3 regions of the Streptococcus sp. ELY_90 genome follow, and region 1 is predicted to be linked to each of the others. Evidence: predicted binding sites of a transcription regulator. Region 1 holds the regulator's gene; each other region holds the start of a gene.
What was found. The regulator Rex, encoded in region 1, represses fermentation and respiration genes when NADH is low (regulators of the CRP and FNR family bind a similar motif). The targets are predictions, from matches to a motif close to TTGTGAANTANTTCACAA.
Positions count from the first base shown of each region.

Region 1 (11,036 bases):
GGAAGGTCTGGCTCAGGCTAAAGAAAATCGCAATGACTATGTCTTAATTGATACAGCAGGGCGGCTGCAAATTGATGAAAAGCTTATGGCTGAACTGAGAGATGTCAAAGCCTTGGCCGATCCCAATGAAATTCTCTTAGTTGTCGACAGTATGATCGGGCAGGAAGCTGCCAATGTAGCTCGAGAGTTTAACAATCAGCTGGAAATAACCGGTCTTGTTCTGACTAAGATTGACGGCGATACACGCGGCGGTGCAGCGCTTTCTATCCGGCAAATTACCGGCAAACCGATTAAATTTACAGGTACCGGAGAAAAGATTACTGACATTGAAACCTTCCATCCGGATCGGATGTCTTCGCGTATTCTGGGTATGGGAGACCTTCTGACCCTGATCGAAAAGGCCAGTCAGGACTATGACGAGCAAAAATCAGCAGAACTTGCTGAAAAAATGCGCGAAAACACCTTTGATTTCAATGATTTCATTGATCAGTTAGACCAAGTGCAAAATATGGGGCCGATGGAAGATATTCTTAAAATGATTCCGGGAATGGCTAATAATCCTGCACTTGCTAATGTTAAGGTTGATGAGCGTGATATTGCCAGAAAACGAGCTATGGTATCATCAATGACTCCTGCTGAACGTGAAAATCCGGATCTTTTGAATCCCAGCCGGCGGCGGCGGATTGCAGCAGGATCGGGCAACACCTTTGTTGATGTTAACAAGTTTATCAAAGACTTCAATCAGGCCAAAAAAATGATGCAGGGCGTTTTGTCTGGCGATATGAATAAAATGATGAAGCAAATGGGTCTTAATCCTAATAATATGCCTAAAAATATGGATGCATCTGCCCTTGACGGAATGATGGGGCAGGGCGGAATGCCTGATATGTCAGCTCTCGGCGGCAACATGGATATGGGTCAGATGTTTGGCGGTGGCTTCAAAGGCAAAGTCGGAGAATTTGCCATGAAGCAATCTATGAAAAAGATGGCTAAAAAAATGAAGAAGGCCAAGAAAAGAAGAAGATAGCAGTCACAAGGATTCTTGCCATTTGATAGTGTCTTTGCCGGAATTGTCACTGAGACAGACATTTTATAAAATTTCCGTTATAATAGACATTTTATAAAATTTCCGTTATAATAGACATTATAAGGAGGAATAAAATGACCCATATTGCGATTATTGGAGATATTATTGCTTCGCGAGAAATAAAAGATCGGCCTGAAAGTCAAGAAAAACTTCAGGAAATTTTAAATCAGATCAATTCCCGCTATCAAGCTGTGCTGGAATCTCCCTTTACCATAACGACAGGGGATGAATTTCAAGCTTTGCTGTGCCCCAATACACAGATTTTCCAGATTATTGATGATATTGCGATGGGGTTTCAGCCCTACCAAATCAGGTTTGGAATTGGAGCGGGCAGTATGCTGACAGCTGTTAATCCTAAGCAAAGCATCGGTTCGGACGGTCCTGCCTACTGGCATGCCAGAGCTGCCATTGATTATATCCATGATAAGAACGACTATGGCAGCAATCATTTGGCGGTAGCTCTGGATGATACCTTTGCTGCCCGGCAAATCAATGCTGTCTTAGCTGCCTGTGAATTTATTAAGTCAAAATGGACGGCTACTCAGGCTGAGCTGCTTATCGGTCTGCTGCGCAAAGGAATTTATGAAGAAAAGTTTTCTCACAAGGAGATGGCCGAGCTGCTTCAGTTAAGCCCGAGCAGTTTTAACAAACGTCTCAAATCCGGCGGTTTAAAAATTTACCTGAGAAATAAAAAAGCAGCTGTCGATTTATTGCTAAGTGCTATTGAAACTAAAGGAGAAGCGGCAGATGATTCATTTTAATCTTGTATCTCACTTTCTGTCGCATAACCCTATGCTGACAGTGTTCCTCATTGCCCATTTTTTAGCTGATTTTCAATGGCAAAGCCAAAAAATGGCAGATTTGAAGTCTTATGATTGGCGGTATTTGTGTAAGCATCTTTGCATTGTTGCTCTGCCTTTGATTGTTATCAGTCTTTGTGTCCCGCACGCTTTTGCTATGGCACTGCTGGTTTTTGCCAGCCATGCGGTGATTGACAGTGCTAAATTTTTGTTCTATCCTTTTTACCATAAGCGGCAGTTGGATAAGGCTGCTTTTCTTCTTGATCAGGCGATGCATCTTTTGGCGATTACCACGATTTATCTGTTTAGTGAACCGATCACTGTTGAATGGGTAAGCGATATGCAGCACGGTCTTAAGCTGATTTTGTTTGTGGTTCTTATTACCAAACCGATTAATATCATCTTTAAGCTGTTTTTCAGCAAGTATCAGGTAAAAAATACCAATGATGATGAAACCATTACAGGAGCAGGGGCAACCATCGGTTTGTTGGAACGTTTGATTATGGGAATATTTCTTCTATTTGGCCAGTTTGCCTCTATCGGTCTGGTTTTTACGGCCAAGTCAATTGCCCGTTATGATAAAATTTCTAAAAATCAGGCTTTTGCAGAATACTATCTCATAGGCTCCCTCTTCAGTATTATCAGTGTTTTGGCAGTCTATGCCCTTTGCCTAATATGATTAAATGGCTTCTACCGGGTACCGGTAGAAGCCTCTTTGATTTTTACTGAGAAAATATAGGAACAAATACGAATAGTAGTAGTGGAGGGTAAATGAATGTACAGTATAGAATTTACAAAAGAAGCTCTGCTGCCGCGGGAGCGCCTACTGACTTATGGTCCTGAAAGCCTCAGCAATCAGGAGCTGTTGGCGATTATACTAAGGACCGGTAACAGAAAAGACCATGTTTTAAATTTGTCCAACAACATTTTAGAGCGTTTGGACAGCATAGCTGATTTTCGCACCTTATCAATTGAGGAACTGCAGACGATTGCAGGTATCAGTCAGTTGAAGTCAATAGAAATCAAGGCCATTCTGGAATTTTCGAAGAGAATTAATCAATCAGAATATAGTTTTAAAGAACGCATTTTAAGCAGCGAACGCTTAGCAAAAGTCATGATGGCCGAACTGGGCGATAAAAGACAGGAACATCTGGTTGCCATTTATCTTGATACACAGAACCGTATTATCAAAAAGAAAATCATTTTTATCGGCAGCGTCAGGCGTTCTGTTGCCGAACCCAGGGAAATTCTGCACTATGCCTGCAAAAGTATGGCAACCTCGCTTATCGTTGTCCATAACCATCCTTCAGGTTCAACCTATCCCAGTGAAAATGACTTGGCGTTTACAGAAAAAATAAAACGATCCTGTGATGATTTAGGAATCGTTTTTTTGGATCATATTATAGTCGGGAAGAAGGAATATTACAGTTTCCGTGAAGAGACGGATCTTATTTAAAGTTCATTAACGACGTAGTCAAAAAGTTTTTGATCTTCTTCTCGTGACTCAAACAACAGTTCAGGGTGCCATTGAACCCCCAAAAAATTAATATCGGGATTAGTAGATGTTACTGCTTCAATAGTGTCATCAGCAGGATCATAGGCAATGACTTCTAAGTCATCGGCCAGCCGTTTGATGCTCTGATGATGAAAGGAATTAATAGAGGCAGAAGTACCGTAAATTTTTTCCAAGGCAGTATCAGCCTTTATCAGCATGTTTTGGCTGAGATAGTCACTCGGTTCGTCTTGCCAGTGGTCTTCTATATCTTGGTTGAGTGTTCCTCCCAAAGCAATATTCATCAGCTGTGTGCCCCTGCAGACAGAGAAAATCGGTTTTTCCTGTTTAATGGCTTCTTCAACAAGAGCAAATTCGAACAAATCACGCGCTAAATAAAAATCATCGTCGCTGGTATCCTTATCTTCCCCATAAAAAACAGGGTCGACATTTTGACCGCCTGTTAAAATAAGCTTGTCAACCATGGAAACATAAGATGCGGCAAGATCCGGCTCACTGACAGGAATCACGAGCGGAAGACCGCCGGCTTTCTGTACTCCCTTAACATAGCCGGATGGTGTATAGGACCACAGTATATCAGGAAATTTTGCGTGTGGTCTTTCATTACCCGAAATACCGATAATTGGTCTGGATTTGGTCATAGACCCTCCTTACTTTGTCAATTCTTCGAATTTTTTTCTTGATTCATAAAATATAATAGCGTCTGTAATTCGCTGGTTAAATCAACATACTGAGCAACAACTCCCTTTGGAAGTGACAGGTGAACCGGTGAAAAGCACAAAATTCCTTTGATACCGGCTTCAACCAACGTATCAGCAACTTCCTGGGCTTTGCTGCTGGGAACAGTCAAAATTGCTGTTTTAACATCTGTTCCGGCTAATTTTTCCTTGATACTGGAAATACCGTAAATGGGGACACCGTCATCAGTGAGCTGGCCAACCTGCTCATTGTCGTCGGTGTCAAAAGCCATAGCTATTTTCATCTTATTGCGCTCATGAAAACGATAATGGAGAAGAGCACGGCCGATATTGCCGACCCCGACAAGCAACACATTAGTCGTAGAAGTGTCGTTGAGAATATCTGCAAAAAAATTCATTAATTTTTTGACATCATAGCCAAAACCGCGGCGTCCCAGCTCGCCAAAATAAGAAAAATCACGGCGAACGGTTGCTGAATCAATACCAATCGCTTCAGCAATCTGCTTAGAGCTTGCCTTTTCAATATTTTCCGAATGGAATCGTTTAAAAATACGATAATAAAGTGATAGGCGCTTCGCTGTCGCTTTGGGAATAGATTTGTCAAGAGTAACCATACTTATCTCCTTTGCTATGTACTACTATTTTAAAAAAAGATTGTGAAAATTGCAACATCTTTTCTTTGAAGTGGGCATAAGTTTTTCTTATAAAAGGATTTCAGTTTTACTTATACACGTAAAAAGAAGGAAGCTGGAACTCCGAAAAGCTATCGAAGTTTCAGCCCACCCTCTCCCTTGTTTTATTAAAAATATGTTTTCAGCAGGCAGCAGAAGCACTGTGCTGAAGTCAGCTTAATTTTCCTTTTTCACAAAGATGTCACGCTCAGCCAAACTGTTCATCAAGAAATAAAACTTATCCTGGATGATTTGGTTTTTCTCGGATTTAAAGATATTAACGGGTCGCAGTCCGGATTTGTCTGTAATGGTCAGTTTAAAGCCGGTCAAATCTTTGTTAATGGTAATTTTCAGAGAAAAGCCGTCGCCGCTGTTGGGGACCTTTTCTAAAAGGCGGCTGAGTTCATAATTTCCCAGCTTGTTTTGAGTAAAGGCAGTGTCCCGCAGAGTGAATCTTTTTACGCTGGGACTGATGGTATAGCTGTATTTACAATCAGGTAAATTTACTGTTTTTTCAAAAGCCATTTTATTTTCCTACAATCTCCTTTATTTTTGCGGATAGAGCTTTGGCCTCATCTGGTTGGTTCAAATCTGAAAAACTGATACGAACAGATTCTTGCAGACGGGGGGACTCCGATCCGTATTTTGCTGCTAAAACATGACTGGGATCAACAGTGCCGGCTGTGCAGGCAGAACCTGTTGAAATCGCAAAACCAGCCAAATCTAACTGAGTCAGCAGAATTCCGTTGTTATATCCGGGAAATCCGATATTAATCACATAAGGCAAGGCATCTTCGTTTGAATTGAGATAATAATCAACTCCCTCTAAGCCCTCTAAGAATATCTTTTTGAGCTTGCTGACATCTTCCAGATGTTTTTGTTGATGAGCTTGGGCATCGACTAAAGCCTGCGTCAGACCTGCAATACTGATAAGATTTTCCGTGCTGGCCCGACGTTTTTCCTCCTGTTCACCGCCATGAAGGAGACTGTCAAAATGAAGATCATCAGCATAGAGGATGCCAACTCCTTTAGGACCGTGAAATTTGTGGGCAGAGGCTGACAGAAAATCAATGTTTAAATCCTTAGGATGAATAGGAATCTTGCCTGCAGCTTGGACAGCATCAACATGAAAGACAGCTTGATGGTCTTTAAGAAGGCTGCCGATCTCTTCGATTGGCAGCACATCTCCTGTTTCATTATTAGCAAACATAACCGATACTAAAACAGTGTCCTCACGCAAAGCATCTCTAACCTGCCGGGCAGAAATGCAGCCGTCAACAGGATTCAAATAGGTCACTTCAAAACCGAAACGCTTTTCCAAATAATGAAGACTGTTTAAAACAGAATGATGTTCAATAGCTGTTGAAATAATATGTTTTCCTTGATCCTGATGAGCAAGAGCATAACCTTTGAGTGCAGTGTTGTTGCTTTCTGTTCCGCCGGACGTAAAAATAATATTTCTTGATGGAACCTCAAACACCTGAGCAACACTTTGCCGGCATTCCCGCAGCAGTTTGCCGGCAGCCCTGCCGTAAGAGTGAATGCTGGAAGGATTGCCAAAGGTATCGGTCATCACTTCAGTCATAGCCTGAACAACAGAAGGTGTCAGAGGAGTAGTTGCAGCGTTATCAAAATAAATCAAATTTAGGATTCATCTCCTTTACGGTCATAAGCAAACAAAGGACTGACAGGCCGTCTTTCGTGAATACGGATAATGGCATCTGCAATCAGTTCGCTGGCAGAAAGATAATGCAAATTATCAGGTAACTTTTGATCAGTGTAAACAGAATCTGTAATCAAAATATCTTTAATTGGAGCAGCCTGCAAAATTTCTGTGGCTCCGCTGGCGAACAATCCATGGCTGGCGACAGCATAGATTTCAGTAGCGCCTCCGCGTTCAACGATTTTAGCAGACTCTGCAAATGTTTTTCCGGTATTTAGAATATCATCAATGAGAATGGCTTTCTTGCCTGCAACGTCACCGATAATATAACCTTCTTCACGCGAGGAATCATCATCCTGAGCGTAATCAATGATAGCAATCGGAGCATCCAAATACTGAGCTAAACTGCGGGCGCGCTTGATGCCTGAATTTTTAGGACTGACAACTACAATGTCCTCCCCATATAAACCCAATTTAGTATAATGTTCAGCAAACAAAGGAGTAGTGAACAGATTATCAACCGGAATATCAAAGAAGCCCTGTACCTGAACAGCGTGCAGGTCTAAGGTCAAAACACGGTCAACTCCGGCCTTAACCAGCATATTGGCTACTAATTTAGCAGTAATCGGTTCACGGGCAGCAGCAATGCGGTCCTGACGTGAGTAGCCAAAATAAGGGATAACAACATTGACGCTGTTAGCACTGGCACGTTTGCAGGCATCTACCATAATCAAGAGTTCCCAGAGATGGTCGTTAACAGGGTAGCTGGTAGATTGAATGACATAAATATCATCTCCCCGGACACTTTCTTCGATGTTAATCATAATCTCACCGTCAGAAAACTTGCGAGAAGACAATTTCCCTAACGGTAGTCCGGCAGCCTTAGAAATTTTTTCGGCGATGTCGGTGTTTGACGTTAGGGAAAAAAGTTTAATTTGTTTGTCGGCGTAACGTTCTGCCATGGTATTTTGGTGCTCCTTTACATTAGTATCTTTATTTTACCAAATATTATGAGAAATTTCAGGTGATTTTAATAATTTCTGCTCCTGAACTTTATTTTTTCGGCAGAGTCTGGCTGAAGCGAGCCACCTTGCTTTTGGCGTATTTGAACTGAATACGGTTCGTTTTGAGAAAAGTTTCAAAATCGGCCTTTCCTTTTTGAGCTTGGGAAACTTCCAGTTCGAGTTCATAGTCTTCAATCCCAGCATAACGATTATGATCCAAAGCCATCAGTCCGATTTTAGTGGCAATTTCACGGCGTACTGTTGTCAGACTTCCAAGAACTTTCAAATCATTTAAATCAATACCGGCTTGACAGATTAACTGTTTAATCTCACTGTCCGGGAGCTGTAGCTTGCAGATTATCTTTTCGGCTTCATCCAGCAGCAGCGTGTGATTATACTCCAAATTACCAACTTCTTGAGGTACTTTGAGAGTTAATTCAGCCTTATCAGCAAAGGTTCTGATACGCAGTGACATTTTATTGGCTTTTAAGTCAAAGTTATCCGTATCAAAGTAATAGTTTGTCTGTTTGATTGCTTCAATTTGCGGCATTTGGGCTTTGATACGATCAAATTCTTCTTTGGTCAGCAGCGTCTTATATTCAATTTCGAGATGATTCATTCTTTTTTCCTTTGTTAAGCGTATTATGGTATAATAAGATATTAGTTTAATTCTATAAAAAAGTCTAATTTTTGACAAGGAAGGAGGCAGCGTTTATGGACATGGACTGGGAGGAATTTCTGGATCCTTATATTCAGGCAGTAGGAGAATTAAAGATTAAATTCAGAGGAATCCGCAAACAGTTTCGTAAGCAAAACCGCCATTCGCCAATCGAATTTGTGACCGGTCGTGTCAAACCGATTGAAAGCATCAAAGAAAAAATGGCTTTGCGTGGAATAAGGCGGGAAAATCTTGCTCAGGATATGCAGGATATCGCAGGCCTGCGAATCATGGTTCAGTTTGTCGATGACGTTGATGATGTATTGGAGCTTCTGCGTCAGCGCAAAGATATGAAAATCGTACAGGAAAGGGATTATATCAATAATTTAAAGCCCAGCGGCTACCGGTCCTATCATGTTGTTATTGAGTATCCGGTTGATACCATCAGCGGTCAGAAAATTATCCTCGCTGAGATTCAAATCAGAACACTGGCCATGAATTTTTGGGCGACTATTGAACATTCTCTGAATTATAAATACCATGGAGAATTTCCGGATGATATCAAAAAGCGTTTAGAGCTGACTGCCAAAATTGCTTTTCAGCTGGATGAAGAAATGCGGCAGATCCGCGATGATATTAAAGAAGCTCAGCTATTATTTGATGCGGAAAAAAGAAAACTAAATGATGGTGTAGGAAATAGTGATGACACAGATGAACTTTACCGATAAGATAACGAAAGTTGCCATAATCGCAAATGGAAAATATCAAAGCAAGAGAGTCGCAAGCAAGCTCTTTTCGGCATTAAGAGATGATGATGATTTTTATCTGACTAAGAAAAATCCCGATATCGTTATTACTATCGGCGGAGACGGTATGCTTTTGTCCGCTTTTCACATGTATGAAAAGCATCTGGATACTGTTCGCTTTGTCGGTATCCATACAGGACATTTGGGCTTTTATACGGATTATCGCGATTTTGAAGTTGATAAATTGCTGGATAATCTGCATTCAGATAAGGGCGAGAAGGTTTCTTACCCGATTTTAAAAGTTACACTTACGTTAAGTGACGGTCGTCAGCTGACTTCCAGGGCTCTTAATGAGGCAACGATTAAAAGATTTGAAAAAACAATGGTCGCAGATGTCATCATTAACCATGTTCAGTTTGAACGCTTTCGCGGAGACGGTATCTCAGTTTCGACACCAACCGGCAGCACTGCCTACAATAAATCTTTAGGCGGAGCTGTCTTGCATCCGACCATCGAAGCATTACAGCTGACAGAAATCTCCAGTCTCAACAACCGTGTTTTCAGAACCTTGGGAAGTTCTATTATTGTTCCTAAGAAGGATAAGATCGAAATTATTCCGAAACGCTTGGGATCCTACATCCTGTCTGTCGATAATAAAACCTATACGCACCGAAATGTTGCTAAGATTGAGTATGAAATTGATCATAAGACAATCAGCTTTGTTGCAACGCCAAGCCATACCAGCTTTTGGGAGCGGGTTAAGGATTCTTTCATCGGAGACTGCGATTCATGAGATTTGAATTTGCTGCCGATCGGCAGACAAAGGTTAAGACATTTTTAAAAGGTCATGACATCTCCAAAGCTTTGCTGGCTAAAATTAAATTCAAAGGCGGTTCTATACTGGTCAACGGCAAAGAAGAAAATGCCATTTATCTGCTCAGCAAAGGAGATCAAGTCGTCATTGATATTCCTGATGAAGAATCTCATGACAGTTTGAAACCAATCAAACACGACCTTAATATTGTTCATGAGGATGATCATTTTTTAATTTTAGATAAACCGGCTGGCTATGCCAGCATTCCCAGCATACTGCATTCAAATACCATGGCCAATTTTGTTAAGGGCTACTATCTGGAAAATAACTACCCAAATAAACAGATTCACATTGTCACTAGGCTGGATAAAGACACGAGCGGACTCATGCTGTTTGCCAAACACGGTTATGCTCACGCGCGGATGGACAAACAGCTTCAGAGAAAAAGCATCGAAAAACGCTATTATGCCCTGGTATCCGGCCACGGAAAGCTCTCTGAAAAGGGGGAGATTATTGCGCCTATCGCCAGAAATGATAGCAGTATTATTACACGGTGTGTCCATCCTTCCGGCAAATATGCACATACCAGCTATGAAATTATAGCAAGTTATGGAGATGTCCACTTAGTCGATATCCGCCTGCATACCGGCCGCACCCATCAGATACGTGTCCATTTTGCCCATATCGGTTTTCCTCTTTTAGGTGATGATCTGTACGGCGGTGATATGAGTTATGGCCTCAAAAGACAAGCGCTTCACTGTCATTACCTGGCCTTTGAAGATCCTTTTTCAAAAGAACACAAGGAGTACAATAGTTTCTTGACAGATGACTTTGATAGCGTTATCATAGATTTAAAAAATAGATAGAGGGTTTATATAATGAGTATTCGTTCTTTATTTGGCGGTTTGCGGGAAAAAATTGTTGGTAAAAATATCAAAATCGTCTTCCCGGAAGGAAATGATGAGCGCGTTGTGCGTGCAGCTGCCCGCCTTAAATTTGAAGGTTTGGTTGAGCCGATTATTTTGGGAAATGAAGCTGATGTCCGCGGCCTGCTGACAAAACTGGGCTTTGCTGATCAAAATTATACGGTTATCAATCCTGAGGATTATCCCGATTTCGAAAAGATGAAAGAAGAATTTGTGGAAATTCGCAAAGGGAAAGCAACGCTTGAAGATGCTGACAAACTTCTTAAAGACGTTAACTATTTTGGTGTTATGCTGGTCAAGCTAGGCTTAGCTGACGGCATGGTATCAGGGGCTGTTCATTCGACGGCTGATACTGTTCGTCCGGCTCTGCAAATTGTCAAAACCAAACCGGGAATTTCACGGACGTCAGGTGTTTTCCTGATGAACCGCGAAAACACTGAACAGCGTTTAATTTTT
Region 1 is NZ_JBZFUJ010000004.1:119,332-130,367, reverse strand. It holds gene ffh (signal recognition particle protein) at 1-1,027, shown strand, start outside; gene AC4HAF_RS03995 (SatD family protein) at 1,162-1,848, shown strand; gene AC4HAF_RS03990 (DUF3307 domain-containing protein) at 1,835-2,566, shown strand; gene radC (RadC family protein) at 2,663-3,343, shown strand; gene AC4HAF_RS03980 (gamma-glutamyl-gamma-aminobutyrate hydrolase family protein) at 3,340-4,041, opposite strand; gene AC4HAF_RS03975 (redox-sensing transcriptional repressor Rex) at 4,059-4,712, opposite strand; gene AC4HAF_RS03970 (DUF1831 domain-containing protein) at 4,947-5,294, opposite strand; gene AC4HAF_RS03965 (cysteine desulfurase family protein) at 5,296-6,411, opposite strand; gene AC4HAF_RS03960 (ribose-phosphate diphosphokinase) at 6,414-7,394, opposite strand; gene AC4HAF_RS03955 (CYTH domain-containing protein) at 7,486-8,055, opposite strand; gene yjbM (GTP diphosphokinase) at 8,157-8,822, shown strand; gene AC4HAF_RS03945 (NAD kinase) at 8,797-9,633, shown strand; gene AC4HAF_RS03940 (RluA family pseudouridine synthase) at 9,630-10,520, shown strand; gene pta (phosphate acetyltransferase) at 10,533-11,036, shown strand, end outside.

Region 2 (11,036 bases), on a different contig from region 1:
AACCGGACCGATCACTTGAGCATGAGCCGATATAAGAGCTCCCTCGCGGACCGTTGGATGGCGTTTGCCGACATCCTTACCCGTGCCGCCAAGGGTCACCCCGTGATAGAGCATAACGCCTTTTTCAACAACAGCCGTTTCACCAATGACCAGACCTGAACCGTGGTCAATAAAGACACCCTCAGCCACTTCTGCCCCTGGGTGAATCTCAATCTGCGTCCAAAAGCGCCAAAACTGGCTGTGCATCCGTGCCAGTAACTTCATATGATGTTTCCACAGAAAATGAGAGAGCCGGTGAGCAGCTAAGGCCTTAACACCCGGGTAGGTCAAAAGAACCTCAAGCGATGTCCGTGCCGCCGGATCTTTTTCTTTGACAATATCAATGGTTTCTTTCCACCAACCCATATCCGTCTCCTTTGTCTCTAATCCATGCCAGACCATTCGACAACAATCTGCTTATCATCAAATGGATTAATGACCACACCCAGAGCTGCTGCCTCGGTGTTTGAATCCTGAATATCAGCTACCTTCCAAGTCATGACAACTCCCTGTGCTTCCCTGAAGGGAAGACCGAATTCCTTGTCGTGGTACCATTTAACAAAGCTCGGCAGGTTAGAAAAAATCGGCACATAGCTTTCTCCGTCAGGATTGGACATGGTCGGAAAGCCCTTATCAAAGTCTCCGTTTTCTTTAGGGTGAATAAAGGCCGGCACCAGATAATATTTATCCAAAATATCTGCTGCTTGGTTTTCTTCACTAAAGACCGTATTAAGAATGGCCGTATAGTTATTGATAAACTGTACCATCTCATTGCTTTTGAAGATGGTAGAATTGCCAAAATCGCCTGTGCGCTTAATGTTATAGACAATACCGTTTAAACGGTTGACAATAACTTCTTCTAAAACTTCCAGACTCGGACGCTCCACCCAGTTTTGTTTTCTGGCACTGGTCTGCTGCGCTCTGAAGAGTTTTAAATCTTCCATATCTGTAAAAACAGGTGTCACCTTCTGCCCTTCAAGCGAGATAGCATAGGGCTGATCGCTTGCCAATACAGGGAAGGAATGAAGACTGTTGACCAGAGTTAAGCTGTTTAAAAAATTATCCGGTTCCTTGATAAAGCTTCTTAAAGCCATATCAAGTTCTTTGTTAAATTTATGCATCATGTTTTTCTTCTTTATCCTTATGGTCTTTTCTCGGACGGTGATGCCCTTCAGACTTATGGTGCCCGGCGGTTTTTTCTGCTTTAGGCGGCCGCGGAAGAAGAGCTTTCATAGAAGCATCTACCCGTCCCTTGTCATCTATCTTGATAACCTTAACAGTGACCGTATCTCCTATCGCCAATACATCTTCGACCTTATTGGTCCGGCTCCAGGCAATCTCAGAAATGTGAACAAGAGCATCTGTCTGGTCAAACAGATTGACAAAGGCACCGAATTTTTCGATACGAACAACCTTTGCTTCGTAAACCTCACCGACCTTTGCTTCACGCACTAAGTTCTTGATAATTTCCTTAGCACGATTGATCGCGTCTTGATCACTGGAGTAGATAGCGACATTGCCTTCGTCGTCAATGTCAATTTTCACGCCGGTTTCTTCAATGATTTTATCAATTGTTTCACCGCCCTTGCCGATGACAATCTTAATTTTATCAACATCAATCTTAATAGTATCAATTTTAGGTGCAGTCGGAGCCAATTCCGGACGAGGTTCAGGAATGGTTGCTTCAATTAAATCAAGGATCTCAAAGCGAGCTTTTTTAGCCTGCGCCAGAGCTTCCTGCAAAATTTGCGGGGTAATGCCGGCAATCTTGATATCCATCTGCAAAGCGGTAATCCCTTCACGGGTTCCGGCAACCTTGAAGTCCATATCGCCAAAGTGATCCTCAAGACCTTGAATATCTGTCAAGACAGTATAGTTAGTACCGTCTGAAATAAGCCCCATAGCAATTCCGGCAACCGGTGCCTTAATCGGAACACCACCAGCCATCAAGGCCAGAGTTCCCGCGCAGATAGAAGCTTGAGAGGATGATCCGTTTGACTCCAAAACTTCTGCTACCAAACGAATAGCGTAAGGGAATTCTTCGAGGCTTGGAAGCACTTGGGCAAGCGCACGCTCACCCAGAGCCCCGTGTCCGATTTCACGGCGGCCCGGTGCGCCATAGCGTCCCGTTTCACCGACAGAATACTGCGGGAAATTGTAATGGTGCATAAAGCGCTTCTTATACTCCGGATCAAGACCGTCAACAATTTGTGTTTCACCCATCGGTGCCAGTGTCAAGACGGACAGAGCCTGAGTCTGACCGCGTGTGAAAAGACCTGAACCGTGCACCTGCGGCAGAAAATCAATTTCGGCATCGAGCGGACGAATTTCATCCACACGCCGGCCGTCAGGACGAACCTTGTCTTCGGTGATGAGGCGGCGCACTTCTGCATGTTCCATCTGCTCGAGAATCTCTGCAACGTCACGCATGATGCGGTCGTAGTCGTCATCGTCTGCATAGCGCCCCTCGTATTCAGCCGTTACACGCTCTTTGACAGCTTCTGTGGCTGCTTCACGCGCTTTTTTCTCTTCGACCTGAACAGCCTGCTGGAGTTCTGTGTTATAGTTGGCAATGATTTCTGCCTGTAAATCACTGTCCACCTGAAGCAGTTCAACCTCAGCGTTTTCCTTGCCGACTGCCGCTGTGATTTCTTCTTGGAAAGCAATCAGCTCACGCACAGCCTCATGCCCTTTAAGAAGAGCTTCCAGCATAATATCTTCTGATAATTCTTTGGCACCGGATTCAACCATATTGATGGCTTCCTTGGTTCCTGCTACTGTTAATTCTAACAGTGACGCTTCTTTTTGAGCAGCGGTCGGATTGATGATGTATTCACCATCAATGTAAGCTACCTGAACTCCGGCAATTGGTCCATTAAAAGGAATATCCGAGATTGAAAGAGCCAATGAAGACCCAAACATAGCTGCCATTGGCGCGCTAGCATCTTCGTCGTAAGAAAGAACAGTATTAATCACCTGAATTTCATTGCGGAAGCCTTCAGCAAACATCGGACGGATTGGACGGTCAATAAGACGGGCGGTTAAGGTTGCATCCGTTGACGGACGGCCTTCTCGCTTGTTAAAACCGCCGGGAATTTTCCCAGCCGCATACATTTTTTCTTCATAGTTGACTTGCAGCGGGAAAAAGTCCCCTGTTGACATTTTTTTAGACATAACAGCAGCTGTAAGGACCGTTGAATTCCCATAACGGATAACAGCAGCGCCGTTGGCTTGTTTAGCAACCTGACCGATTTCAACCACTAACTTTTTACCAGCAAAGACTGTTTCAAACACTTGTTTCGACATTATTTTCTCCTGAAAAATTATTCTACGTGTTTTCCACAAAATTGAGGGAGTAAGTCCAGTTAAACGGTCAGCAGGCTGTTTTATTTCCCGAAGCTGACAAAGCCTGCCGCTTAAATCACTCGGCCGCCTTGTAATCAGCCTTGAAACCAGGCCGAACTTACTGCTTCAACTTTGCACAAAACCACGTATCTCGTCTATTTTAACATATTTTCCAAGAAAAGAAAAAGAGGAGAAATGGCTTTTTATTGGTTTGGAGCGGAAATTCGTTTGCCCTCTTCCTTTGCAAGATTGCCTTACGGTGCAGTCACTTGACTCACTGGCAGTTTAATGTAGGATAACAAAAGCAGCCCGCTGAAACTAATTTTTCAGCGGGCTGCTTTTTAAAATGTTTTCGGACGCCTTTAGATTAACGGCGAAGTCCGAGTGAGCTGATAAGATCACGGTAACGGTTAACATCTGTACGGCGAAGGTAAGCCAAGAGGTTACGACGGTGACCGATTTTCTTCATCAAACCACGGTAAGTAGCATGGTCTTTTTTATGCTGTTTAATGTGTTCGTTGAGGTGGTTGATTTCCCAAGTAAGGACAGCAACTTGCACTTCTACAGAACCAGTATCGCCTTCATGACGAGCATACTGAGCGATAATTTCATTTTTTTTCTCTTTTGAGATTGCCATAGTATATTCTCCTTCTGAATCCTTAATCCGAGTGCTAGGTTTTGGCAAGTCCTAGAACCAAGAAAAGGTTACTTGTCTTTAAGACAGTTATTATTCTAGCAAATTCACCACATCAAGTCAAACATCTTTCATGATTTCCAAGAAAAAACAGCCAACCCATACATTAAGTACAGGTTGGCCGGGATTAAATTAGAGGTATCAAAATTGATTAGAACATATCAATCAAGAGTTGTTTGAGTTCTGCAATGTATGGCTGACGTGGGTTAGCCGGTGTACATTGATCATCGTATGCCAAGCTTGCCAAGCGGTCAACAGCTGCCTCAAAGGCTTTCTTAGTGACACCGTTTGCTGAGAGTTTTGGCTCAACGCCTACTGCGTGCATCAATTTATCAATGCGTGCGCAGAGTGCTTCGACAAGTTCTGCATCATCTTTGCCTTTAAGACCAAGAGCGCGAGCGATATCAGCGTAGTCACGCTGTGCACGGTATTCTTCATAACGTGGGTAAACAGAACGTTTGACATTTCCTGCTACGCCATTGTAACGGATAACGTGCTGCATAGCGATTGAGATAGCAAGACCGTGCGGAAGTCCGAATTCACCACCAGTCTTGTGAGCCAGTGAGTGGTTAATTCCGAGGAAGGCATTACCGAAGGCCATACCAGCAAGCGTTGAAGCATAGTGCATGTTTTCTTTGGCTTGTTCACCGCGAAGCGTTGGATTCTTAGGATCATAGTTGTAAGCATCTTCCAAGTTTTCGATAATCAACTTGATAGCTTCAAGTGACCAAGGACGTGTGAAGTCAGATGCCATAACAGATACATAAGATTCAAGGGCGTGTGATAATGCGTCAAGACCTGACCAAGCTGCTGTACGTTTTGGCACAGTCATAACAAACTCTGGGTCAACGATAGCGACTTGCGGTGTTAATTCATAGTCAGCAAGCGGGTATTTCACGTGTGTGAAGTCATCCGTGATAACGGCGAACGGCGTTACTTCTGCACCTGTACCTGATGTTGTTGGAATACAGAAGAGACGAGTTGCTGTTTGGTGTTTGAATTTCACGATACGTTTACGGATATCAATGAATTTTTGTTGCAATTCAAGGAAGAATTCACTGACATTTTCGTAAGCATCAAGCCAGCCTTCTTCGCGGTCAAGAGACACTTCGTAGATCAAGCGGGCAATCTTAGAGGCATCAATAGCGGAACCACCACCGATAGCAATAACGGTATCAGGCTTGAAGTCACGCATTTGTTTAGCAATTTCAATGGTTTGACCAAGCGTTGGATCTGGTTTGATAGTGCCGTAAAGTGATGTCACCACTTTTTCATCACGAAGTGCTAATTGTGCATAAACCGTATCAACGAAGCCAAATTGAACCATACCTGGGTCAGCAACGATGAGGGCGCGTGTCATTGGTTCATAGGCATCTTGCAGGTAAGAAATAGCGTTCTTTTCGTAGTAAGTTTTTTCTGGCAAACGAATCCATTGAGGACGGTTGCGGCGTTTCGCAACAGTTTTCACGTTCAAGAGGTCGCCAGTAGATAGATTGTGTGACAATGAATTTTTCCCCCATGATCCTGTTCCAAGTGTTAAGCTGGCTTGCAATGCATCTGTATACACATCACCAATACCACCGACTGAGTCTGGTTGGTTAACCAAGATACGAGATGAGTTAAGGGCATCGCCGTATTCAGCAACGAATGGGTCAGCTTGTGAACCAATTTGGATAGCACAGTTGTGACCGGCTCCTTGATAATCAAGCAAAGCGCCTACAATGTCAATACCGTCTTGACGGTCTTTAGCTTTGTAAACTGAAAGGAGCGGAGAAAGTTTTTCTGAAGACAGCTTTTCACCGATATTTTTCTTGTCAAGTTCGAACAAGAGAACATCTTTGCCTTCCGGCAGTTTCACACCGGCTTGCTCACAGATCCACTGAGCGGACATTCCGGCAACCGGTCCGTTAACTCCGTGGTTATCATTGAAAACAAAATCTTCAAATTTCTTATAGTCTTTTTTCGGAACCAGATAAGCTCCTTTGTCCTGCATTTTTTGAAGCCATTCCTTGTAGATTGGTGCTTCAACAACAGCTGAGTTTTCAGTCGCACAAATCATACCGTTGTCAAAACGTTTTGACAGCAGAAGGTCTTCAACTGCACGGTCAAGGTGAGCAGTCGCATCAACGTAAACCGCACCGTTACCGGCACCAACACCCATTGACGGGTTACCGGATTTAAGGGCTGCATTAACCATACCAGGTCCGCCGGTAGCAAGGATTGAAGCAATGCCTTTATTAGAAATCAAAGCACCTGTATTTGCGATAGATGGTGTTTCAATCCATTGAACAATATTTTCAGGAGCTCCGGCTTTAACTGCTGCATCGTACAAGATTTGAGCAGCATGAGCAGAACATTTTTGTGCTGCCGGGTGGAAAGCAAACACGATAGCGTTACGTGTTTTCAATGCCACCAGAATTTTGAACATTGTAGTTGATGTTGGATTGGTTGTTGGTACAATACCGGCCAAAACACCAAGCGGTGCTGCAATTTGAATACTGCCGGCAACTTTGTCTTCACCGATAATCCCAACAGTCTTTTCATTTTTAATGCGTTCATAAACATATTCTGTTGCAAAGTGATTTTTAGTATCTTTATCTTCGACAATTCCGCGGCCGGTTTCTTCATAAGCTTCTTTGGCTAATTCTAAGGACGCTTCAGAACCGGCAAGTGCCATGGCAGCAACTATTTTATCCACCTTTTCTTGTGTATAAGTCGCATAAATTTTTTCAGCTTCAAGCGCTTTTTCAACGAGTGAGTTTGTGTACTGCTGTGCAGCTTCTTCAGCAGTCAGCTCTTCTGTGTTTGCTTTTTTTGCCATTCGACAATTCCTCCCAAATAAATAATAGTTGGTAAATAGTAATAAAGAAGAAAGATACCTTTTGTGATTTTCTTCACTTGTTATTGTAATCCTTTTCAGGAAAAAAAGCAAGCTTTTTTGTGAATTTTTTCTCAAATTTTTTAAAAATTTTTATTTTGCTCTTTTCGAAGCCTGCTAAAAAGCCCCGGAATCAGTTTCCGGAGCGTCTAGACCAAACTTTGTTATATGCCAGAAGGACAAAGCCCAAAGCAAAACTTGAAACAGCAAAGATTAAAAAGGCAGCATTCAAACGCGGACTGATTTGCGCCAAGAACTGCAGAACAAGCGAAGCACAGCCTCCGCCAAGGTTGCAGCCAATCAGCACCAGTGTAGTTGCTGCTGTCAGCTGATGGCGAGGAATGCGTTCTGAAATTTTATGGAACACCAAGGTCACGCCTAAACTGTAAACAAAACCGGTAATCAAGGCCCCAAGCCCCAAAAGCCATAACTGCTGAGCCTGCCAAAGCAGCAAGAGACCCACTCCTAACACGAAAAGCACCAAAGGCATCAAATAATCTTTGAGCCAACTGAGCAAAAAACTAAACAGAGTCCCCGCTAAAATTCCCATCAGCATCATCAAACTTAAAATCAAACTGGCTTGGGCAGCTGTTCCTAAATGCAGCTTATCAACCAAAATCGGAATACGCAGGGTATTGGCGGAATTCACCAAAATGACAAAGCTGGCATAAAAAGCCATTCCTAAAATATAGAGCAGCTGATGCGGTGTCAAGCTGTCCTTGTGATCTTTCCTGATGACTGTTGTTTCTTTCTCTTCCTCTCTCTGCGGGACAAACAAGAGATATAAAGCTAAAATGAGCAGGCCAAAACCATAAACCAAAAAGGCAGCTGACCACGAATACTCCAGCAGCTGACCGGCTAAAAAGGTCAGAACTGCTGATCCCAAAACTTCCATGGAACCTCTGAGTCCCAGCATTTGCACGCGCGTTTTCCCCGAAAACCGTTCACTGATAATATTAATGGCACGCGCATTGATCAAGCCGATTCCAAATCCCAAAAGCAGACGGGACAGAAAGACGACTCCATAAACCTGAACAAAAACCGGTAAAATACCTCCCAGAGAAAGAAGCGACAGCCCTAAAATAACACTCAAACGCTCTGACAGCAGGCGGCCCAGCCAAGGGTTTAGCAGCAGAGTTGCTAAGATAGCAAAAGATGATACGGATAAAAGCAGCTCGACTTGGGCGCTGCTGTACCCTTGCTCTTGGTAAAAAGCCACCATTTTAGGCAGGGCGGGGGCGACCGCAAAAGTCGACACCAGCATTAAAGACAGTGATAAAAGGCTGGCCTTTTCCAAAAAGTGTTTCATGAAAACTCCTTAAACTTGTTTTTTCTTGTAAATAGAGTATAATCAAACTTAGCAAAGAAAAATATGACATATGTCATAAATAGGGAGAACAAAGCGTGAAAGCCTTAACCGATTGGATTCAAGAGTTCCAGCTGGAAAATATTTTTCCTGCCCATTATTTTGAAAAGCTGCAGGTCAAATCGTTTTCTGCCGGGCAAAGCATCTGCCAGCAGGGGCAAGACTTGCAGGCCCTATCCTATTTTGTCCAAGGAAAAATCAAAATTGTTCGCCGTCTCTTTAACGGCAAAGAGCATATCTTAGATATTCAGGATAAGCCCACCATTATCGGTGATATTGAATTTTTAACAGACCAGCAGACCGTGTCTTCTGTTATCGCTCTTGAGCAGTCCTGGGTCATTCAGCTGCCGCTTGAAGCTAATAAGGACACGCTGCTTAAAGATCCGCTTTTTCTTTTGAAATTGGGTCAGGGTCTGGCTCAGGCTCTCTATCAGCAGAATATCCGTGCTTCAACCAACCTTTCCTATACCGTTAAGGAACGTCTGGCCAGTCACATTTTAGCTGTCCAAAAAGATGGCAGGTTTTGCTTGGAATTGAGCACTCTGGCAGATTCATTCGGTGTCAGCTACCGCCATTTGCTGCGTGTCATTGGAGAATTTATTGCCTTAGGACTGATCCGCAGGCAAAAACCTTATTATCATATTGTTGATTCTAAGCAGCTGAGCCGGTGGCAAATCAAGGAATAAAGGAATTCTTCTAACTTTATTTATCCCGTATTTTGTGCTATATTTAACTTATTGTAAGAACAAGGAGAAAAGAATGTCTACTATAGAAAAACTCACTCGAGCCAGTCATTTGATTGATATGGATGATATTATCCGCGAAGGCAATCCAACTCTTCGCGCTGTTGCCCAAGATGTTACTTTCCCTTTAGCCGATGAGGACATTATTCTGGGTGAAAAAATGCTGCAGTTTCTGAAAAACTCACAAGATCCTGCAACTGCTGAAAAAATGGGGCTGCGCGGCGGTGTCGGCTTGGCAGCCCCCCAGTTGGATATTTCAAAACGCATTATCGCAGTTCTCGTTCCCAACCCTGAAGACAAGGACGGAAATCCTCCCAAAGAAGCTTACGCCTTGGAAGAGGTCATGTATAACCCTCGGGTTATCGCCCACTCTGTTCAGGATGCTGCTCTGGCTGACGGCGAAGGCTGCCTGTCAGTTGACCGGGTCGTCGAAGGCTACGTAATCCGCCATTCCCGTGTGACTATTGAGTATTATGATAAAGACGGCAACAAACAGAAAATTAAGCTCAAAGGCTTTAACTCAATTGTCGTGCAGCATGAAATTGATCACACCAACGGTATCATGTTTTATGACCATATCAATGAAAAGAATCCTTTTGAAACTAAGGAAAATCTGCTGCTTATTGACTGAGACAAGAACACCATCTAATCGTAAAAGAGAGCGAAACAATTATTGTTTCGCTCTCTTTTTAACTGTTATTAAAACTGCTGAGGCTGTATAGTCACCATATCTCTAAAAAGACTGCTCAATTAAGCCACAATCGCTTTGGCAACTTCTTCCGTTGTCATGCGGCTGAAGTATTTGCTGATATCAATCGTTTTGAGCCTCTCTAAGACATCTTTATACTCATAGCGGCTGCCTACTAGGAGCTTTTCAATATCTGAGACATCACCGATACCAAAGAAATCTCCGTAAATTTTAATAGATTTAATCAAAGATTTCTCAACATTGGCATAGGCGGTAATTTTTCCGGCAGGATAGCGGACACTGCGCTTAATCGTATATTCCGGCGCTGCCCCGTAAATCCAATCCCAGTTGCCGAACTGCTCTTTTTCAGACTCCCTGATGCGCTCCAGCTCAGCTTCTGAAAATTCATACTCTGTCATATCCGGATTTTCTTCTTTAACTTGTTCAAGAAGGGCATCGCGGAAAGCCAGCACATCCATTTTCTGAGGCAGCTCATCATTAATATTTGTCACCCGAGCTCGGACAGATTTGATGCCTTTAGATTCAATCTTATCCTTGCTTACTTTAAGGGCATCTGCTAAAACAGACGTATCAACATCAAACATCAGGCAGCCATGGTGCATCATTCGCCCTTTGTAATAAGCCTGAGCGTTGCCGCAGAATTTTTTCCCGTCAATTTCAAGGTCATTGCGGCCGGTAAATTCAGCTTTTACCCCTAATTTGGCCAGAGTATCAATAACAGGTTTTGAAAAAGTCTTGAAATCAAAAGCTCCCTCATCTGCCTTATTTGAAATAATCGTATAATTGAGATTGTTAAGGTCATGATAGACAGCTCCGCCGCCCGATAAACGGCGAACAACATGAATGCCGTGAGCATCGGTGTATTCCTTGTTAATCTCTTCGATAGCATTCTGATGCTTGCCGATAACAATCGTCGGCTCATTAATCCAAAGAATGAAAATTTCATCTTCATCCAGCATTTCCCTAAAAGCATAGGCCTCTAAAGCAATATTAAAAGCCGGGTTATTCGAATGACTGACAATATACTTCATTGTTTCTCCCAAAAATTATTTAAAAGGGGATAGCTGTACTAGACTAACTTCTATTTCATCTATCCCCATCAGATATCATTTAAATGTCTCAATAATCAGCGGCGCTTGGGCGGATTGTGAACGGCTTCGCCCAAAACATCGGCAAAGGCTTCATACATGTTTTCTGAGAAGGTCGGATGGCCATGGATGGACTGAACCACTTCATCAACTGTCAGCTCATTTTCCATGATG
Region 2 is NZ_JBZFUJ010000019.1:9,296-20,331, forward strand. It holds gene cysE (serine O-acetyltransferase) at 1-405, opposite strand, end outside; gene AC4HAF_RS09585 (SseB family protein) at 423-1,163, opposite strand; gene pnp (polyribonucleotide nucleotidyltransferase) at 1,153-3,345, opposite strand; gene rpsO (30S ribosomal protein S15) at 3,752-4,021, opposite strand; gene adhE (bifunctional acetaldehyde-CoA/alcohol dehydrogenase) at 4,230-6,899, opposite strand; gene AC4HAF_RS09605 (MFS transporter) at 7,090-8,265, opposite strand; gene AC4HAF_RS09610 (cyclic nucleotide-binding domain-containing protein) at 8,361-9,008, shown strand; gene def (peptide deformylase) at 9,082-9,696, shown strand; gene lplA (lipoate--protein ligase) at 9,816-10,805, opposite strand; gene lpdA (dihydrolipoyl dehydrogenase) at 10,901-11,036, opposite strand, start outside.
Region 2: the regulator Rex is predicted to act here: its motif matches at 7,017-7,034, upstream of adhE (bifunctional acetaldehyde-CoA/alcohol dehydrogenase).

Region 3 (11,036 bases), on a different contig from region 1:
TACTTTACCAGATTTAAGCGCACGTGCTGAAGCCCAAACTTTTTTAGGTTTTCCGTCAATAAGAACAGTCACTTTTTGAAGATTTGGTTTTGCTGTGCGTTTGGTTTTGTTCATTGCGTGTGAACGGTTATTTGCTGATACAGTCCTGCGTCCTGTAAAATAACATACTTTCGCCATTTATCTGTCATCCTCCTGCTTAGTCTAAGGGTGAAGTCACCACATACCGTAATATTATAGCAAAATACCAACCGTTTGACAATAGCCTCTTCAAATATTTTTCCAGAACTACGGCTTAGCACAGATGTGAAAATTCTAAAATGACGTTAGCCAGTTGAAAATATGAAAAAACACCTTAAGACCTATCACACAAATCTTAAAGTGTTGCTTGCAGCTAACTAATGCCGATTGCAGGACTTGAACCTGTGACCTACGCGTTACGAGTGCGTTGCTCTACCAGCTGAGCTAAATCGGCTAACAGTAATATTTTACTATTTCTAAAAATTTTGTCAATAGAATAGGCGCAGCCATTTAAGAATCTTCTGAGAAATGGCTATTCTCCAATAAGTTAATGTTCCCTTTTTGCTTCCATAACTGATACAAACTTTTCAACACTACAGCAATAAAAACAATTAGGGCAAACAACAAAAGAAGCAAGAAAATAGCTAGGGGCTTCAACAACGTCCAAATCATCACAATGAGCACGTAAAGACCGATTAAAAGACCCATCAGAAAAGTCAGCGCAAGATAAAAAGCCAACCAAACAATTAAAGAGCGAAGCTTTTTCCCTTTTGGAACGTCAAACAAAACATGAAAAATAATCTCAGTAATTGCTTCTATCATACAAGCTCCTTATCAATTCTCTGCTTTAGAAATCTCGTTTTATTCAGTATAACAAAAAATCCCGCCTAGGCGAGATTTTTTGTTACTTCTATGGTCAGACAATTAAGCTTTACCTTCTGAACCAAAGACATCAATACGTTCTTCAACAGCTTCTTGGATAGCTTTAGCGCCATCAGCCAAGAATTTACGTGGGTCAAAGAGTTTTTTCTTATCGTATTCAGCTTCATTTGCATCATAAGCACGCGCAAAGGCACGAGTTGCATTTGAGAATGCAATTTGACATTCTGTATTAACGTTAACTTTAGCAACACCAAGTTTGATAGCTTCACGAATTTGATCATCAGGAATACCTGATCCGCCGTGAAGTACGATTGGGAAACCTGGAACAGCTTCTGTCAGTTTCTTCAAGTGGTCAAGATCAAGACCTTCCCAGTTTTCCGGATATGGACCGTGGATGTTACCAATACCTGCTGCCAAGAAGTCAATGCCTGTTTCAACCATTGCTTTAGCATCTTCGATTGGTGCCAATTCACCGCGGCCGACGATTCCGTCTTCTTCGCCGCCGATAGTACCAACTTCAGCTTCAACTGAAATACCTTTAGCATGTGCTTTTGCAACAACATCTTTAGCTTTTTCAAGGTTTTCTTCAACTGGAAGGTGTGAACCGTCAAACATGATAGAAGTGTAACCAACTTCGATACATTCAAGCGCATCTTCATAGTGACCATGGTCAAGGTGAATTGCAACTGGTACAGTAATACCCATTGATTCTACAAGAGTTTCAATCAAAACTTTACAAAGTTTGTAACCGCCCATGTATTTTGCAGCACCCATTGACGTTTGGATAAGAACTGGAGCTTTTTTGCTTTCCGCTGCACGCAGGATCGCTTGTGTCCATTCAAGGTTGTTTGTGTTAAATCCACCAACTGCATAACCGTTGTCACGAGCTGCTTGGACAAATTTTTCTGCTGAAACGATTGCCATTTTTAAAGGCCTCCTAAATATTTTTTGGGTCAAACCCATTACATTGTTTATTTTATCACTTTTACAGTAAAATTTCCAGCCTTTTCTTGAAAACTCATCAAAACAAAAAAGCCGGCCAAAGGCCAGCTGATATGCGGAGAGAGGGACTTGAACCCTCACGACCAAAAGCGGTCACAAGATCCTTAGTCTTGCGCGTCTGCCAATTCCGCCATCCCCGCAGCAACAAAATAAATTATATCAACTTCCTATATTGCTGTCAAGGATATTTCCCATATTTTTATAAAAATCCTCAAATTGTCTTTTTCTTAAAAGTTCTAACATGAAGTTAGCCGGCTGGATAGTTGAAAAGGTGACGCAGAGAGATCCTGTCATCACTGCAGCCGACATTATACACATTAGAGAGGCACTGAAAACAAGGTCTTTATATGTCGATGAGAAGTAAATTAAAAAATTCAGAAAAATAATCAAAAGATTCCTCCAAAATGAGTAATTAATAACAATACTGAAAATCCCCTTGAATTTTTCTGTCAAAAGACCTAGACTATAGGCGTATTCGTTTTGTTAATCAATTTTCTTTAGCACAATGAGTATAAAAATCACATTTATTTAAAGGAGATTCAGTATGAATACTTTAGCTTTCGAGGCGTTCGAATCTTTGGATGCTGATAATCTTGCTCAAATTCAAGGTCAAGGCTGGGTTGGCGCTGGAGTTGGCTATAATACACCATTATAAAGAGGTTGAGTTAAATATATGATATATGCTATTTACTCGTTAATATTATTAAGTTTTGCAGTATTAGTCTTAATTTCTAAGCACAGTCAAAGTGGTGCTGTCAAGCTTATCTGTTTTGGAATTTTTATACTGGAATGCATCTTAGTAATAGCTAATATGTTTTTTTCATTTTTGAATTAAACAATATTTTGTTAGTCGGATATCTATTCAATCAATTCTATGCTACTTAAGGTTGTCCCATATGACTTACGATAATGGCTCTCTTGCTGTTTATTATAGTTATATGGGGCTTTTTTGATAGACAGCAAAAGCTCTGCAATCTCCAAAGCTATTATCTGCTGCGGAGATTACAGAGCCTAATTTGTCTAAATCCTATGTTATTATCAATGACTATTTTCTACTGCTGCTGTCACAAAGGCCGTATATAATTCCTCAGGACGATTAGGACGTGATTGCAGTTCCGGATGGTACTGGGCTGCAACAAAGAATTTCTTGTCTGAGAGTTCCACAACTTCTACCAAACGATTGTCCGGAGATACTCCTGAAAAGACAAAGCCGGCTTCTTCAAACTGCTGACGATAGGCATTGTTAAATTCATAGCGATGGCGGTGGCGGCGCTGAACAACGTCTTGGTTGTCATAGGCCGCTGCTGCCTTACTGCCCGGTTTCAGCTTACATGGGTAAAGCCCCAGACGCAGTGTACCGCCCATATCCTCGATATCAATTTGATCGCGCATAATATCGATAACCGGATACTTAGTGTCCGGATCCAGTTCAGCAGAATTAGCCCCTTCAAGATTGAGCACATGACGGGCGTATTCCACACAGGTCAGCTGCATGCCAAGGCAGATACCAAGCATAGGCACATCATTTTCACGCGCATAGCGAATGGCTTCGATTTTGCCTTCGGTACCGCGATGGCCAAAGCCGCCCGGAACAATAATTCCGTCTGCGTCTTTTAGCAATTCACCAACATTTTCAGCGCTAACATCATTAGCATTGATCCAATCAAAATCAATAGCTGTATCGTTGACATAGCCTGAATGCTTCAGAGCTTCAACAACAGACAGGTAAGCATCCGGCAGTTCCACATATTTGCCGACCAGAGCAATCTTTGTGGTTTTCTTCAGGTTCATCACCTTATCAACCATGGCAGACCACTCTGTCATATCAGCAGCCGGCACATTCAGTTTTAAATGATTGCAGACAATCTGATCCATATTTTGCGCCTGCAAATTAAGCGGAATCTGGTAGAGATGGTCTACATCGAGCGATTCAATGACAGCTTCCGGAGCCACATCGCAAAATTGAGCTAATTTATTTTTAATCCCTTGTCCGGCAGGCTTTTCTGTCCGAATGACCAGCATATTGGGCTGAATACCCAAACCGCGGAGCTCTTTCACTGAGTGCTGAGTCGGCTTGGTTTTCATCTCACCAGCTGCCTTCAGATAAGGCAGCAGAGTAGTATGAATATACATGACATTATCAGAACCTACATCAGACTTCATTTGGCGCAGAGCTTCCAGGAAAGGAAGACTTTCAATATCGCCGACCGTTCCTCCGACTTCAGTGATAATCACATCAGAATCAGTCGTTGTAGCAGCGCGTTTAATCTTTTCTTTGAGAGCATCTGTGATATGCGGAATAACCTGAACCGTCGCTCCAAGGTATTCTCCTTTGCGTTCTTTACGAAGGACTTCGCTGTATATTTTTCCTGTTGTCACATTTGAATATTTATTGAGATTGATATCAATAAAGCGTTCGTAATGTCCGAGGTCCAGGTCTGTCTCAGCACCATCATCGGTCACATAAACTTCACCGTGCTGATAAGGACTCATTGTCCCCGGGTCAATATTGATATATGGGTCAAATTTTTGAATGGTCACCTTGAGACCGCGATTTTTCAAAAGGCGGCCGAGACTTGCAGCCACAATCCCTTTACCAATTGAAGAAACAACACCGCCGGTTACAAAAATATACTTTGTCATTAAATGCTCCTTTACTTAATTTGGGAGAAAAAAGAAAAATGCCCCCTAAAACTAGGGAGCTTATACCGACCTCAAAAGAGGTGCCCAGTAAATAATATAAACTATCTGACTTCATTTGTCAATGAAGAATTGGACACATCTAAGACAGAGCAAGCTACTCTTCTTCGCTGTCTTCCTCTTCCTCATCGTCGTCAGAATATTCGTCATCTTCTTCATCTAAATCAACATTTTCATCCAGATCTTCATCGGGGATAATCTCATTGATTTCAGAATCGTAAGATTCAACTTCAGATTTTTCATCATCCGGATTGTCATCATCGTAATCAGTATCTTCTTCAGGCGAATCAAAGCTCTCATCTTCCGGATCATCATCGCTGTAGTCGATAGCATCTTCATCGCCGTCCATAAAGGCATTGACGCGTTTTCGCTTACGTTTTGGCGCACCGTCTTCGTCATCTTCAAGAGTGACAATTTCTTCATCAATTTCATCGATGCCATACCAAGAGCGCAGACCCCATTTGTTGTCACCGAGCGGAATAAAGCTGCCGTCAACATTTAAATCTGAGTAGAAAAACGGCAAGGCTTCACGAATGTCTGCATCTGACTTTTCTAAATAAACTTGAATAGCATTAACAAGGTCACTAAAATACATCTCATGGTCCCGGCCGCGTTCTTCTAAGATAGCACGGGCAACTTCAATCATTGAGAGTTCACTTTTTTCTTGTCCAGCAAATACTTCTAATTCCAAGGTGGTTCTCCTTATTTTGTCGTTAACTTATATTTTACGATATTTTCAGCAGTAAGTCAAAAGAGATTTATGCAAGAGCCGCTCCTGCCAACGCTTTACTTACAGCACCGCTTTTAGCTGAAAGACTTGACATACTCTAGAATAGCCAGCATATCCTTAGCCATATAATCAGCCTGCGACTGATCAACAGACATGCGTTTCTCTTCGTAGGCAACTGTCTTCATGCCTGCTTTCTTAGCCGCCGCAATCCCTGAAGGAGAGTCTTCAACAGCGAGTGCCTGTTCTCCCGGAATCCCCAGACGCTTAAGAATCGACAGATAAATAGCCGGATCGGGCTTGCTTGCTTCAAAATCCTCACCGCTGACGATAACATCAAAGCAGTCTTTGATGCCGCAATTATCAAGAATTTCGATAATGTACTTTTTTTGTGTTGATGAAGCAACTCCTAAGGCTATATCATGAGCCTTAGCATAGTCTAAAACAGCAAGAATGTCTTTTCGAAACAGCGGCAGATAGCTTTCCTTGCGGTATTTTTGCAATTCAACCTTTTGCAGGCCCTGCTCAATTTCTTCATCAGCAAGATCCAGCTGAATAAGTTTTTTAATTCGCGTGACCAAATCTTTTCCGGATCGTCCGACAAGCTGCGAAAAATCTTCGTGCGTCAGTTTAGACGGTTCTTTGGCGATTTCCTTTATATAGGCCTGCTGTAATTGAAAATCCAGATATTCCGTATCAACAATGACACCATCCATATCAAAAACAATTAGCTTTATCATAGGCAGCTCCTCCATATAAGACCGAATGTGATTGAGTGCTTTCTTCAACCTTATTATAACAACTTGTTAAACGCCTTACTAGAAAAACACGAAAAAATCTGTGTCTAGATTCGCTTTTCCGGTTTTACGCAAGAACGGGCCGGCGGAGCTTCTGCTTGTCCTATAAAACCCGTAAAAAATGAAAGACTTGAGGCAAAATCCCCAAGTCCTATTTTAAAAAACCAAAGCAGCTCTTGCTGAGTCTTATTTAACAGTTGCTGTTTCTGTAATTGTATCAACAGCTTTTTTCATTGCAATATCATGCTTGAGCATATCCGGTGAAAGGAGTGAACGCACTTGTTCAGCATCCATACTGTATTCAGCTGCAAGATCAGCAATTTCTTTTTCGATTTCTTCATCTGAAGCTTCAAAGCCCTCTGCCTTAGCAATGGCTTCGATAACCAGGTTAGTTTTCACACGTTTGTCAGCGTCTGCTTCGTATTGTTTGTGAAGGTCTTCTTCAGTTGTACCCGTCAATTGGAAATACATTTCTGATGAGATTCCTTGGCGCTGCATATTGCCCATGAATTCCTGCATAGCACGGTGAACTTCATCGTGAACCATTTCTTCCGGCAGTTCAACAATTTCAGCATTGGCAACAGCCAAATCAATAGCTGCACTTTCAACTGCATCATCATAAGCAGTTTCCTTAGCCGCTTCAAGTTCCTTGCGGTATTTAGCCTTCAATTCATCTAAAGTTTCCACTTCTTCGTCAATGTCTTTAGCCAATTCATCATCCAATTCAGGAATTTCCTTAGCCTTGACTTCATGGATAGTTGTGACGAATTTAGCATCCTTGCCGGCAAGGTCGGCTGCTTGATAATCTTCTGGGAAAGTAACGTTTACATCAACTGTTTCTCCGGCTTTTTTGCCTACTAATTGGTCTTCAAAACCTGGGATAAACTGACCGCTCCCGAGTTCAAGTGAGAAGTTATCCCCCTTGCCGCCGTCAAATTCAACGCCGTCAACCGAACCGACAAAGTCGATAACGACAGTATCGCCTTCAGCGGCTGCGTCTTCTTTAAGAACGAGTTCAGCCAGATTGCTGCGTTCGCGTTCGATTTTTTCGTCCACTTCTGCATCAGTAACTTCTTTAGATTCTTCAACTGATACTTCAAGATTTTTGTAATCACCGAGTTTTACTTCTGGTTTAGTAACAACTTCTGCTGTGATTTCCCAGTCTTGGCCTTTTTCCATTGATTTAACATCAATTTTTGGCTGAGCCACAACGTCAAGTTCCAACTCTGCAACAGCTCCTTCGTATGCTGATGGCAGGATACTGTTCAAAGCTTCTTCATAAAGAGCTTCTTCACCGAACTTTTGATTAAAAACGGCACGCGGCAGATGTCCTTTGCGGAATCCTGGAACTGAAATATCTTTCTTCACTTTATTGAAGGCTTGGTCAAGAGCCGGCTGAATCTTATCTTGGCCAATCGTGAATGTAACAACCCCACGATTTGTCTCTTTGTTTTCAAATGATGTAGACATGAAGTCATTTCTCCTTAAAATTTATTTGCACTTTCCAGTTTATCACATTTATTGTCAATTTGGAAGTTTTTTCTTCCATTCAAAAGCGGCTAAATTTTGGAAAAAGCAACAGGGTCTGTTTTAAACTGAGAAAGCCCGCTGATTTTTCTGAAACCCTTTTCATTTCCCTGGAAAAAAGGTATAATTGTAAAGAAAAACAATAGAAGTTTTCAAAATAGTTTTTAGAAAGGTTTCCTTATGGTCCATACCACAACTGCTGCAGCCAGTCCTTTTCAGGAAAAAATAGCTGCCGCCTGCCGCAAAAAAGAAGCTCTTTTTGATGAAAGCCTCGGACGCTATGCCTTACGTTCCATGTTTGCAGGAGCCTATTTAACAATGAGTACTGCTGTCGGTGCCATCGCTGCCGACGTCATTTCCCAGTTTTCTCCTGCCTTTGGACGCTTTGCTTTTGCTTTTATTTTTAGTTTTGGCTTGGTTTATGTCCTGCTCTTTAACGGTGAGCTGGCAACATCAAATATGATGTATCTGTCTTCGGGAGCTTACTACAAGCAGATTTCCTTCAAAAAGGCTGCAGTCATTTTGCTAACCTGTACTTTTTTCAATCTGATCGGTGCCATTATTTTGGCCTGGCTTTTCAATCAGTCGTTCTCCTTTGATCAGCTGACAAACAAGAGTTTTTTAGTCAATGCCGTTCAAACTAAGCTAGCTAAATCGGATTGGCAAAACTTTTTCGAAGGTATTACAGCCAACATGTTCGTTAATATTGCTATTCTGGGCTACATGCTCCTCAAAGAAGAAAGCGCCAAAATCACAATCGCCCTTTCTGCCATTTTCATGTTTGTCTTCTTAGTCAATGAGCATTTGATCGCCAACTTTGCTTCTTTCATGCTGGCAGCTTTCAGCTCTGTTGAACATATTAAAGGGCTCGAACTGATCAATGTCCTGCGCCAGTGGATTGTCGTGTTCTTTGGCAACTGGATCGGCGGCGGTGTTTTCATCGGTTTAGCCTACGCTTGGCTCAATCAAACAAAAACCCCGCACAAGGAACAGTAAACCAAAATACGAAAGCGAAACAAAATCATTTTCTTTCAGCTGCTGATTTTGCTTCGCTTTTTATTTTTATCTTGTTTTCGTAAAGGAATGAAAACCGGAAAAGACCGCTGATTTGGGCATTGTAATTAGCTAAGACTTTTTTCTCATGCTCTTTTTAATTTTCTATTTTTTTGATACACTAAGACCATGAAATTTATAACTTCTTATCTGGATAATTTTGATTTTGAGAAGATCATATTTGCTTTTTCTTCTAAACTTTTGTCCATCATCCTCTTACTCTTAGTTTTTGCAATTGCCAAAAAGCTCATCAATTATCTTTTTAAAAAAGCTATTGCAAAATCCATCTCTCTGGCTAAATACAGTCAGGCGCGGCAAAAAACTTTGGCGAAACTCTTTCATAACCTGATGGATTACAGCTTGTATTTTCTGCTGATTTACTGGATGTTAGCGATTATCGGGCTGCCAGTTTCCAGTTTATTGGCCGGTGCAGGAATTGCAGGTGTTGCTATCGGGCTCGGAGCCCAAGGCTTTCTTTCTGATTTGGTCAATGGTTTTTTCATTTTGCTTGAGCGTCAGTTTGATGTCGGCGATTCTGTCAGACTGAATGCAGTAACCGGAAACATTGCCGGAACAGTGTCCAATGTTGGTATCCGAACTACACAAATTCGCGACTTTGACGGAACCCTGCATTTCATTCCCAACCGCAATATTTCCATTGTCAGCAATCTGTCACGCGGCGATATGCGTGCGCAGATCGATATTCCTATCTATGCTAATACCAATCTTGAAACAGTAACTTCCATTATCAAAAAAGTCAGCGAGGAAAATGTTCCCAATTATCCTGAAATTGTCGGCGTTCCCAATATCTTGGGTGCGACAGCTTCTGCAACTACAGGACAGATGGTCTTTCGGGTGGATATCTTTGTGCAAAACGGCAAACAAATCCAGATTTACTACATTTTTTACCGCCTTTATCAAGAAGCGCTTACCGCTGCCGGTATTGCTCTGCCTACAGCTAATATTATGCCTCAGACTCAAGCGCAAAAATAAAACAAAACAGCCCCTTTGTCAGAGCCAATCTGCTAAGGGGATGTTTTTTAAAATTTACGAATAGGATCGCTCTGATAGTTAGCACGCGCCCCGCCAATCAGCTTAGGACGGCTGGCCAGGGCAGTGACATGAGCTCCGCCCAATTCACGCAGGACAGGTCTCAAAGGAACCTGCACACGCTTAACATGCATACCGATAGCTGTGTCGCCGATATCAAGACCCGCATAGGCAGTAATTTCTTCAACTTCAACAGGGTCGTTCATGTATTTAAAAGCTGCCAGCTGAGCGCTCCCGCCGGCATGGAGTGTCGGCAGAACATTGACAATTTCCAAATCTTTTTTCTCAGCCAGTTCACGCTCAACCACCAAAGCACGATTCAAATGCTCACATCCCTGAACCGCCAAGTAAATCCCTCTGTCATCAAGATAAGATAAAATCGTTTTAACCACAGCCTCGCCAATCTCAAGACTGGAATTCTGCCCAATCACACCGCCAGAAACCTCACTGCTGGATAGGCCCAGCACAAAAATCTGACCTTTTTTAATTCCGCTGCGTTCAGCCAAATCAGCAATAATCGCCTGCGTCTTTGTTTCCAACTCTTGTAAATCCATCTTATCTCCTTTCTAAACCTTTAAAAGCTAAATAGATAAGGTAACCGATCAGCATGCCAAAAAAGTTTTGCAGCACATTGCTCCAGATACCTGCAAGTGACGCTCCCAGACCATAAAAAGGAATAGAAAACAAAAAGTAGAGTCCAACCATGGCCAAAGAAGCTAAAGCAAGACCTAAACTGCGTTTTTTACCCTTCCATCCGGCAAAATACCCCTCAAGCCCGTGTGCCAAAAGACTAAACACCATCCAATTGGGATAGCCGGCAGTCAAATCGAGCAAAAAGCCGGACATCCCCCCAACAGCCGCTGCTGTCTTACTGCCAAAGTAAAAGGCCGTAAAATAAATACCGACATCCAGAAAAGTTAAGAAGCCTGTCGGTGTCGGAATCTTTAAAAACAGCCCCAAAACAAGGCTCAGAGCGGTCAGGACTGCAATCAGACTTAAATGTCGTACCTTGTTATCTTTCATAATTCTGCTTTACTCCGAAATCATTTGAGTGCTCAATCGCATGATAGACAAACTCTTTAGCTTCTCTGACCGCATCTTGAACAGTCTTTCCAAGCACCAAATGGCTGGCAATGCTTGATGCAAAGGTGCAGCCTGCTCCTGTATTATTAGTTTCTAAGACAGGATAATCTAAGACTTGAAAGTTTTGCCCGTCATAAAAGACATCAAAAGCCCGATCTTTACTGAGACGGTTGCCGCCCTTCACAACCACATTTTGA
Region 3 is NZ_JBZFUJ010000010.1:44,189-55,224, forward strand. It holds gene rpmB (50S ribosomal protein L28) at 1-177, opposite strand, end outside; tRNA gene AC4HAF_RS07265 (tRNA-Thr) at 400-472, opposite strand; gene AC4HAF_RS07270 (hypothetical protein) at 529-840, opposite strand; gene AC4HAF_RS07275 (class II fructose-bisphosphate aldolase) at 943-1,824, opposite strand; tRNA gene AC4HAF_RS07280 (tRNA-Leu) at 1,957-2,042, opposite strand; gene pyrG (CTP synthase) at 2,941-4,545, opposite strand; gene rpoE (DNA-directed RNA polymerase subunit delta) at 4,700-5,293, opposite strand; gene AC4HAF_RS07295 (HAD family hydrolase) at 5,407-6,069, opposite strand; gene tig (trigger factor) at 6,313-7,596, opposite strand; gene AC4HAF_RS07305 (formate/nitrite transporter family protein) at 7,834-8,649, shown strand; gene AC4HAF_RS07310 (mechanosensitive ion channel family protein) at 8,836-9,699, shown strand; gene AC4HAF_RS07315 (TIGR01440 family protein) at 9,747-10,310, opposite strand; gene AC4HAF_RS07320 (ECF transporter S component) at 10,312-10,779, opposite strand; gene AC4HAF_RS07325 (bifunctional hydroxymethylpyrimidine kinase/phosphomethylpyrimidine kinase) at 10,769-11,036, opposite strand, start outside.
Region 3: the regulator Rex is predicted to act here: its motif matches at 1,868-1,885, upstream of AC4HAF_RS07275 (class II fructose-bisphosphate aldolase).